3 regions of the Polaribacter sp. MED152 genome follow, and region 1 is predicted to be linked to each of the others. Evidence: riboswitches for the same ligand, from Rfam matches in the RefSeq annotation. Region 1 holds a riboswitch; each other region holds the start of a gene.
What was found. Region 1 has a riboswitch for S-adenosylmethionine ahead of MED152_RS07285 (hypothetical protein). Riboswitches for the same ligand answer to the same signal wherever they lie in the genome.
Positions count from the first base shown of each region.

Region 1 (3,286 bases):
TCATTTTCTAACGCAAGGTAGGTGCTATTTCTAATAATATTAAAATTATAGACCCCTTTAGATTCTTGTTTGGAGCTGTATACATGTAACCTATGTAATTCCATAAATTTATTAATTTCCACATCACTCCAATTTTCTAATGTCTTTTCAATAAGAGGTACACCCCAAGGTGTTAGTAATCCAATATAAATGTCTTTTTTCATAGTTTTAGTTTATTCTTGGGTCAATTTCATTAGTAATTTCAAACATGACGGTTTCATCTAAATACTCGACAACTACTCTGTTTTGTAAAAACTCTTGCATCAATGCTTTCGTAAGGTTATTAATAGTTTCCTTAAGATGTTTTTCTTCTAATGGAAATTTTGGGTAATTGATAAAATTGAGTTTTAAATGTGGCTCTATTTGTCCACTAAAAACAATATCACAGTGACTAACTGATGCACTAATAGCAATATTTTTATTTATGAATAATTCCTTTTGATAGGTTTGTATAAACTGTAGTATTTGCTTTTTTTGTATGACTTCTTGTGTATAGCCTTTCTCTAATCCTAAAGTTATTTGAGCTGAAAAAGGTTTTACAGTTGTTTTATGGTACTCCATAGCTTATGTTCTAATTTATTTGTAATAGGTGTTTTTGTCTCTTTAATTTATATTAATCCAACACTTTAAGGTTTCCTTGGTTTGTAGATTTTCTGTTTTGATTTCCTTTAGCATTTGTGTCTACATCTTCTGGTCTTTTTTACTTTTGATTTCAGACAACCATTTTTTAAGTTCCTCTAACTTTCCTTTTCTCTTGTAATACCCACATCCCCATTCATCTGTAGTAGTAACCACCATCAAAAAGTGATTGCCTCCAGAAGGACATTTTGCAATCCAACTTCGTTCATTGTTACCTAAAGGATTTGGGTAGAGGTGAAACTTTTCTAAATATTGTATTAGTGGTGTAATAGTCTTTTTAGCTTTTTGTTTAATAGCCTTCTTCTCATGAACTATTTTTTGAATGACTCTATTAAATTCATAACCTGTAATCATTTTACTAGAAATAAAGCCAGGGTATTCTTGATATAAGTACATTCCTTCTAGCTAGTTTTCTAAAGTTAACAAAAGGTTTTGCTTTAGACTTTTGTATGTTATCCTCGTTTTACTACGTAAGGATATTTCATAATCATCTAAGAAGCTAGCGAGCTGTATAAAATCATCATTTGTGACCCGATAGTAATAATAGAATTTAGCATCCCAATCAGTATCAATAGTGGTTAAGAAATATTGAAAATCACTTTTCTTTAATTTGTTTTTATGCTTGTTCATTTCCTCTTTTCTTTAACAATTCAGCAAGCTTATCATCCGAATCTAAGTCGACTAATGCGTTAATCGTAGTTGTTTCAAATTCTTCTGATATCATTTGACCTAAATGAGTTTTCGACCTCTTAAATAAAGTTATGGAATCTTCATAAATCAATCCCATCTTATAAAAAAGGATAAGTAGAATTCTCTCTAATTTTATTGTGTCTAGTTCAGGCTTTTCGTCTACGGATTGAATGAGCATTTGTAACACATAATCGAAACTTTCGTAGTAATCAGGGACATGGTCTTCAAGTCCTTCTTTATGTGTTTTAATAAAAACAGCATAGACATTGTTGTAATGATGCTTTCCTAAGTAAATACTGGTGGTTACGGAAGCTTGATATTGTAGTAATAAATCAGTAAAATCATGCTCTAGATCACCTAATTTAAAGACATCTTTTTTAATCGTTTTCCATTGATATTTTCCCATATATTCAGGAATGGCATCGTAAGATGAAATAATGAAATGGTTAGGGATAATTTCTTGAGCATAATTCACTAATAAATTATCCAAAGATTGATCTTCTGGTAATAGTTTTTCACTGGCTTTACCAGTTCCAAAGTTGACGGCATGTCCGCCAAATCTTGACATTAAGTTTTTCAAAATGCATAGTTTTAAAGGTTATGCATCAGGTAAATAATAGATATGTTGGATGTTCATTTATTTTGACAGAACTGTCCGTATACTAAACCACCGTAGCTTTTTTGCTCGGTTGGTACGCAATTCTTGCGTTCCTGATACTGCCACAAAGATATTAAAATATATGATTTTAGCAATTTAAAAGTTGATTATCCCATCAATTAAATAATTTGAAATGGATATTTTATTTTCTAACCATTGCTTATTTGAACAAAATTTATATCTTTAACTCAGTACTTCGCTAAATATAAATTGCTATTAATATTATTCGCTAGTATTTCAGTTTTCTTAAAATTTGTTTGAAATCTGTGTTTTAATTAATTTATTATTCCTTTCAATAGGCATGCTTATTTTAGAATATTTTTTCTAAATTAATTATTTAATTAATCCAATGAGTGTTTTAAATATTTTTATAATCACTTTTTGAAACTTGAATACTTAGGTATAATTTAGATTTATCAATTAACGAAAGGGCTTCTAAATGTTTGTTAACGAATAGTAAAATAGATGTAATAACTGGGAAATTAAATCAATTAAGTAGATTTTTGAAAAAGGGAAATAACACAATACAGAAATAACATGAAAAATTAATCTAAAAGGTTAACAAAAAAGGTTTTCTGTGAATACTAAATTTTACACCTTTGATATTGTTTTAAAATTTAGTCAGCACCACAAAGCAGAGTCAGTTGCCGAAGCTTTAAAGATAATCTAACATATATTGAAGGGTGCTAAGTGCACATTCAAAGTTTTTATTAAGCAAATGATGTTTGGGAAGTCTTAGATCTTTATAAAAATTTAGATTGCTAAACTAATAGAATAAAATCATCTTAATTTTACAATTTTAGAGTTAAAAGAATATATAAGCTAAGAGTAAGTTCGCTTCAGAGATAAAATATACTGGTGCAAATTTGAATTAGCAGCTTTGATAGATCAAATGAAATTTGGAACTATTCAAAAAATATAAACAAATTTAAGTTATACAAATAAAAAGAATTTTTTAAAGGTTTTATAGAAGTAAAGTAAATTAATTTTTAAATAAAATGCTATGTATGTTAAAGCACAAGTTAAAAAAGCGATAATAGATAAAAGAAATATTTTTATAAAATATAGAAAATTTGATGGTGATATAAGTGAAAGGTTGGTGAGTGATTTAGATTACAATAATTCATATACTGATGATGGTTTCTATAACGACCACATTAAAGGGTTTTGTCATTTAAGAGGTGAAGAAAGAACATTTAGAGTCAGCAGAATAACATCAATTACTTTATTATAATTTTTTCTATGAAATAATTAAAAGAC
Region 1 covers NC_020830.1:1,644,427-1,647,712, reverse strand. The annotation lists gene MED152_RS07305 (hypothetical protein) at 1-203, opposite strand, end outside; gene MED152_RS07300 (hypothetical protein) at 208-600, opposite strand; gene MED152_RS07295 (hypothetical protein) at 721-1,074, opposite strand; gene MED152_RS07285 (hypothetical protein) at 1,295-1,948, opposite strand; SAM-I-IV-variant riboswitch at 1,997-2,091, opposite strand; gene MED152_RS07280 (WYL domain-containing protein) at 3,030-3,260, shown strand.

Region 2 (3,286 bases), 260 kb from region 1:
GGTTCTGCAGCAATTAAATTTAGAAAACGAACCATAGCTTCTTTTCCGTCAATCAAACCATCGTCCATATTAATGTCAACAATTTGCGCTCCACCATCTACTTGATGACGTGCAACATCTAAAGCTTCGTCAAATTTTTCTTCTTTAATTAAACGTAAAAATTTACGAGAACCAGCTACATTTGTGCGTTCACCAACATTGATAAAGTTGCTATTCTCATTTAAAATCAGAGGTTCTAAACCCGATAATCGCATGTATTTAGTTTGTTTCACTTTCATTAGTGTACTTTTTCTAAAATTTTACGAGGTTTATATTTGGCAGCAATATTTGCGATAACTCTAATATGTTCTGGTGATGTTCCACAACAGCCACCAATAATATTAATTAAATTTTTCTTTAAATATTCTTCTATTTGTTCTCCCATTTCTTCTGGAGTTTCATCATACTCTCCAAAAGCATTTGGTAAACCTGCATTTGGGTGAGCTGAAATGGCAAATTCTGTTTTGTTGGCAATTGCCTCTAAATGAGGTTGCAACAAATTAGCACCTAGAGCACAATTAAAACCTACTGATAATAATGGAATATGAGAAACAGAAATTAAAAAAGCTTCTGCTGTTTGGCCTGATAAAGTTCTACCTGATGCATCTGTAATTGTACCACTTAGCATTACAGGAATATCCATTTTTCTTTCTTCTTTAACCTGCTCTATTGCAAACAATGCTGCTTTTGCATTTAATGTATCAAAAACAGTTTCTACCAATAAAATGTCTGCACCACCATCTAATAATGCTTCTACTTGTTGTTTATAAGCAACTCTTAATTCATCAAAAGTTACAGCTCTGTAACCAGGATCGTTTACATCTGGAGACATGCTTGCAGTTCTATTTGTTGGCCCAATTGAACCTGCAACAAAACGTGGTTTATTCGGTTCTTTAGCTGTAAATTCTAAAGCAACTTCTTTCGCAATTTTCGCAGATTGATAATTCAATTCGTATACCAAATCTTCCATTTGATAATCAGCCATTGCAATTGTAGTTCCAGAAAAAGTATTGGTTTCTATGATATCTGCACCAGCTTCAAAATACTTGGCATGAATTGTTTTTATTGCTTCTGGTTGGGTTAATGATAACAAATCATTATTTCCTTGCAAAGGTGTTGGGTACTCTTTAAAGCGCTCTCCTCTAAAATCTTCTTCAGTAAATTTATAGGCTTGTAGCATGGTACCCATAGCACCATCTAAAACCAAAATTCTTTCTTGTAAAGCTTTGTAAATATTTGACATATCTAATTATTATATAATATGTCATCAGGAAAAGTGTAATTTCTCTGTTATCTGTCAATAGCTATTTGATAAAATATCGAAATAGATTGTAGAATGTAGCACCTTTCTCATTTCTGAGAGGTTGCCAAAGCTTCACTGGGTCTAATCCCTCTGCCTTTCGTGATAACGTATTAATAAGTTTATGAACTAAATTCGAAACAAAGTAACGAACTTTTTTTCTATTTTTTATGGTTTATTCGTAAATATCTGAAGATAAATATCTATCTCCCCTATCACAAATAATGGCAACCACAACACCTTTGTCTATTGAATTGGCAATTTTAATAGCAGTAGAGACAGAACCTCCACTACTCATTCCAGAAAAAATACCTTCTTCTCTTGCCAAACGAATGGTCATTGCTTTGGCTTCTTCTTCACTTACTTCTAAAACCTGATCTATTTTTTTTGGATTAAAAATAGCTGGTAAATATTCTTTTTTCCATTTTCTAATACCTGGAATTCTTGCTCCATCTTTTGGTTGCGCCCCAATTATAGTAATATCTTCATTTTTTTCTTTAAGAAAATCAGAAACTCCAGTTATGGTACCAGTTGTGCCCATTGCAGAAACAAAATGTGTTACTTTACCTTGAGTATCTCTCCAAATTTCTGGGCCAGTTGTTTTGTAATGTGCCTTTGGATTATCGAAATTATCAAACTGATTTAATCGAAAATAACCCTTTTTATATTTTAAACTTAGTGCATGATCTATTGCACCTTCCATACCTTTATCTGCAGGAGTAAGTATAACTTCTGCACCATAAGCACGCATCGTTTTTACTCTTTCTATCGTTGAGTTTTCTGGCATAGTTATTACCATATTTACCCCTAAAACTTTAGCCATTAAAGCCAATGCAATGCCTGTATTACCACTTGTAGCCTCTACTAAAGTATCTCCTTTTTTAATATTTTTTCTTTTAATAGCCTCAGAAATCATATAATAGGCAGCTCTGTCTTTTACACTACCTCCAGGATTATTACCTTCTAGTTTTAATAAAAGTGTAACACCCTCTTTTTTAAAGATTCTTTGCGCTTCTACTAATGGCGTATTTCCTACAAAATCTATGATACTTTTTGTTTGCATTTTAAATTCTTTTTTGAAAAATATTATTTTCTTTTTGCACTGTAACTACTGAGTTAATAGGTATAGATTCTGTTACACAAACATTTGCCCCAATTACAGAGTTTGCACCTATAATTACATCTCCTCCTAAAATAGTTGCGTTTGCATAAATAATAACATTGTCTTCTATTGTTGGGTGTCTTTTTGTGAATGCCAAGCTCTTTTTTACTTGAATTCCACCTAAGGTAACTCCCTGAAAAATTTGAACATTATTTTTAATGATGGTAGTTTCACCTATTACAATACCTGTTGCATGATCTATAAAGAACGATTCTCCAATTTCTGCTCCTGGATGTATATCTGTACCTGTTGTACTATGAGCAAATTCACTCATCATTCTAGGTAAAATAGGAATATCTAATTTTAGTAATTGATGACTTAGTCTGTACACAGCTATTGCATAAAAACCAGGATATGCCAAGTATATTTCTTCTAAACTTTTAGCAGCTGGATCATTTCTATTTGCAGCCTCTGCATCTAGATCTAACTTTTTACGAATGGCGTTAAATGATTCTTGAAAATCGCTCCAAAGTTTTTCACCATTTTCTACAGCTAGTCTTTCTAAGATCAATAAAAATTTTCTTCGAGTATCTGAACCATTTTCCGAAAGATGATTTTGGTCAAATAAATTGTTTATCAACTGTTTTGTAAAAACTTCAACAGCGTCTCTTAAACACATATTGTAATTCTTAAATTCAACCGATTTTTTATTTTCTATGATTTGTTCTGTCTGCTTCATAAAGGTTTAACTTTCAGGTGCTAATTCTACCTCTAAACCATTTAATTCTGGTGTAATTTGTATTTGACAACCTAATCTGCTGTTATCTTCTACATAAAATGCTTCT
Region 2 covers NC_020830.1:1,382,086-1,385,371, forward strand. The annotation lists gene metH (methionine synthase) at 1-278, opposite strand, end outside; gene MED152_RS06105 (homocysteine S-methyltransferase family protein) at 278-1,282, opposite strand; SAM riboswitch class I at 1,327-1,451, opposite strand; gene cysM (cysteine synthase CysM) at 1,515-2,402, opposite strand; gene epsC (serine O-acetyltransferase EpsC) at 2,404-3,180, opposite strand; gene MED152_RS06120 (2Fe-2S iron-sulfur cluster-binding protein) at 3,187-3,286, opposite strand, start outside.
Region 2: it holds a riboswitch for S-adenosylmethionine, as region 1 does, so the genes downstream of both, MED152_RS06105 (homocysteine S-methyltransferase family protein) here and MED152_RS07285 (hypothetical protein) in region 1, are expected to answer to the same signal.

Region 3 (3,286 bases), 240 kb from region 1:
GAGCTGAGCCTAATTCTTTACCAAAAACTTGATAGCTCAAATTTAATTCAGGAATTATTACACCAGCTTCTGTGGTAAAATCTTTTATTTTGATATGTGATAATGGATGTTTCAATTATGGCCTTTTTTAATTTTTCAGGATTTAAATTTCTGAAAAAGCTGCTTTTAAATCTGCTTTTAAATCTTCTATATCTTCTATACCAACAGACAAACGAATTAAATCTTGAGAAACACCTGCTCCTTCTTGAGCAGCTTCATCTAACTGTTGATGCGTGGTACTTGCAGGATGAATAATTAAAGATTTAGTATCACCAATATTTGCTAATAAAGAGAACACTTTTGTTTTATCTGCAATAGTTTTTGCAGCTTCATAACCTCCTTTATGACCAAAAGTTACAATTCCACTTTGACCTTTTGGTAAATATTTCTTAGCCAATTCATTGTACTTGTTACTTTCTAAACCAGGATAATTTACCCAAGCTACTTCCTCTTGTTCCTCTAGCCATTTGGCTAAAGCCAAGGCATTTTCTGAATGCTGTTTAATTCTAACTGGTAAAGTTTCTAATCCTTGAATAATATTAAATGCGTTTGTTGGGCTTAAAGCTCCTCCAAAATCACGCAAACCTTCAAGAATTAATTTAAAAGTATAAGAGGCAGCACCTAAAACTTCGTGGTATTTTAAGCCATGATAACCTGCAGAAGGTTCTGTAAATTCTGGAAATTTACCATTTGCCCAGTTAAAAGTTCCTGCATCAATAATGGCACCACCTAAAGAGGTTCCTTGACCTCCAATATATTTTGTTAAAGAGTGAATTACAATATTTGCTCCGTGTTTAATAGGATTTAATAATGCTGGTGTAGCAACAGTATTATCTACAATAAATGGCACTTCTGCTGCTTTAGAATGCTCTGCAATTGCTTCTAAATCTAAAACGTCTAACTTTGGGTTACCTAAAGATTCTACAAAAAATGCTCTGGTATTTTCTTGAACTGCATCTGCAAAATTATCAGGATTAGAAGCATCTACAAATGTTGTTGTAATTCCAAATCTTGGTAAGGTTACATGTAGTAAATTAAATGTTCCTCCATACAAACTACTTGAAGCTACAATATGATCTCCTGCTTTTAAAAGGGTCAACAATCCTGTTGATATGGCAGATGTTCCAGAAGCAAAAACGACAGCTCCTATTCCGCCTTCTACAGCTGCTAAACGTTCTTGTAAAATTTGGTTTGTTGGGTTGTTTAATCTTGTGTAAATAAAACCTAATTCTGCTAAAGAGAATAAATTTGCTGCATGATCTGAATCATTAAAAACATAAGATGATGTTTGATAGATAGGAACTGCTCTTGCTCCTCCATTAGATTTTACATCATGACCTGCGTGCAACGCATTTGTTGCTAATTTGTGAGTACTCATTTTTCTATTTTTTTGAGTTAATAAATAATTAAAACAAAAGTCAAATGCATCAACTTTAATTGATGTGTTTACCAGAAAAATGTTATTAAGAAAATAGAAAATTCAAGGAATTTGAAAATTCTCTTTTGTTATCTATCCTTTTAAATTAAACAATTTAAAAGAGTAGAATTTAGCACCTTCTTTATTTCTAAAGGGTTGCTAAGGCTTCAATGGGTCTAATCCCTCCACCTTTCTTGATAACATTTCAATAAGTTATTGAACTTTGTGAGTACAAATATTGCAACAGAAAAAGTTAACATCCAAATAAAAAACACTAAAATTTATAAAATGTATCATTTTCACAAAAAATGGATTGATTATTTTTTTAATCCTCAAAAACCAACTTAATATTCTGTTAAAAATGATTTATTGATGATGGCATTGCAAATAATTATAGTTCTAAATTGATTAAATATAAAATTATGACGTATTTTTGCATCATAATTAGAGGAAAAATTTGAACTGATTGCAACCTCATTAAAAAAATGCTAAAGCAGTAATTCTATACTCCTTTTAGCCTCCTGCAATCTTTCTCGAATTTTTTAAATCATATAAAAAAGAAGAGTATTATGTCATATTTATTTACCTCAGAAAGCGTTTCTGAAGGACATCCAGATAAAGTTGCAGACCAAATATCAGATGCTTTAATCGATAATTTTTTAGCATTTGATAAATCTAGTAAAGTAGCTTGTGAAACCTTAGTTACTACTGGGCAAGTTATATTAGCAGGTGAAGTAAAATCGAACACTTATTTAGATGTTCAACAAATTGCAAGAGATGTAATCAATAAAATTGGTTACACAAAAAGCGAGTATATGTTTGATGGAAATTCTTGTGGTGTTTTATCCGCAATTCATGAACAATCTCCAGATATTAATCAAGGTGTAGACAGATCTAAACCAGAAGAGCAAGGTGCAGGAGACCAAGGTATGATGTTTGGTTACGCTACTGATGAAACTGAAAACTACATGCCTCTAGCTCTAGAATTATCTCATAGACTGTTAACAGAATTGGCAGAAATTAGAAGAGAAAATTCAGACATAACCTATTTAAGACCAGATGCAAAAAGTCAGGTAACTATTGAATATTCAGATGATAATGTACCTCAAAGAATAGATGCTATTGTAATTTCTACGCAGCATGACGATTTTGATGCATCTGAAGAAGTAATGTTATCAAAAATTAAAAAAGATATTGTAGAAATTTTGATTCCGAGAGTAATTGCAAAATTACCAGAACATATTCAAAAATTATTTACAGATGATATTACCTATCACATAAATCCTACTGGAATATTTGTTATTGGTGGTCCTCATGGAGATACTGGTTTAACTGGTCGTAAAATTATAGTAGATACTTATGGAGGAAAAGGCGCTCATGGTGGAGGTGCTTTTTCAGGTAAAGACCCTAGTAAAGTAGATAGGTCTGGAGCTTATGCTACAAGACATATTGCTAAAAATTTAGTAGCTGCAGGTTTATGTAAAGAAGTTTTAGTACAGGTTTCTTACGCAATTGGAGTTGCAAAACCAACCAGTATTAATGTAGAAACGTATGGAACTTCTACAGTAGATTTATCTGATGGAGAAATCAGTAAAAAAGTAGAAGAAATTTTTGACATGCGTCCTTATTTTATTGAAAAGCGTTTAAAGTTAAGAACTCCTATTTATTCTGATACTGCTGCATATGGACATATGGGTAGAAATCCTGAAGTAAAAACAGTAACTTTCTCAAATCCTATGGGAGAAACTGTATCTGAAGAAGTAGAAACTTTTACTTGGGAAAAATTAGATTATGTAGATAAAGTTAAAGAAGCATTTAATTTATAAATGT
Region 3 covers NC_020830.1:1,401,130-1,404,415, forward strand. The annotation lists gene thrA (bifunctional aspartate kinase/homoserine dehydrogenase I) at 1-115, opposite strand, end outside; gene MED152_RS06195 (O-acetylhomoserine aminocarboxypropyltransferase/cysteine synthase family protein) at 143-1,417, opposite strand; SAM riboswitch class I at 1,543-1,660, opposite strand; gene metK (methionine adenosyltransferase) at 2,026-3,282, shown strand.
Region 3: it holds a riboswitch for S-adenosylmethionine, as region 1 does, so the genes downstream of both, MED152_RS06195 (O-acetylhomoserine aminocarboxypropyltransferase/cysteine synthase family protein) here and MED152_RS07285 (hypothetical protein) in region 1, are expected to answer to the same signal.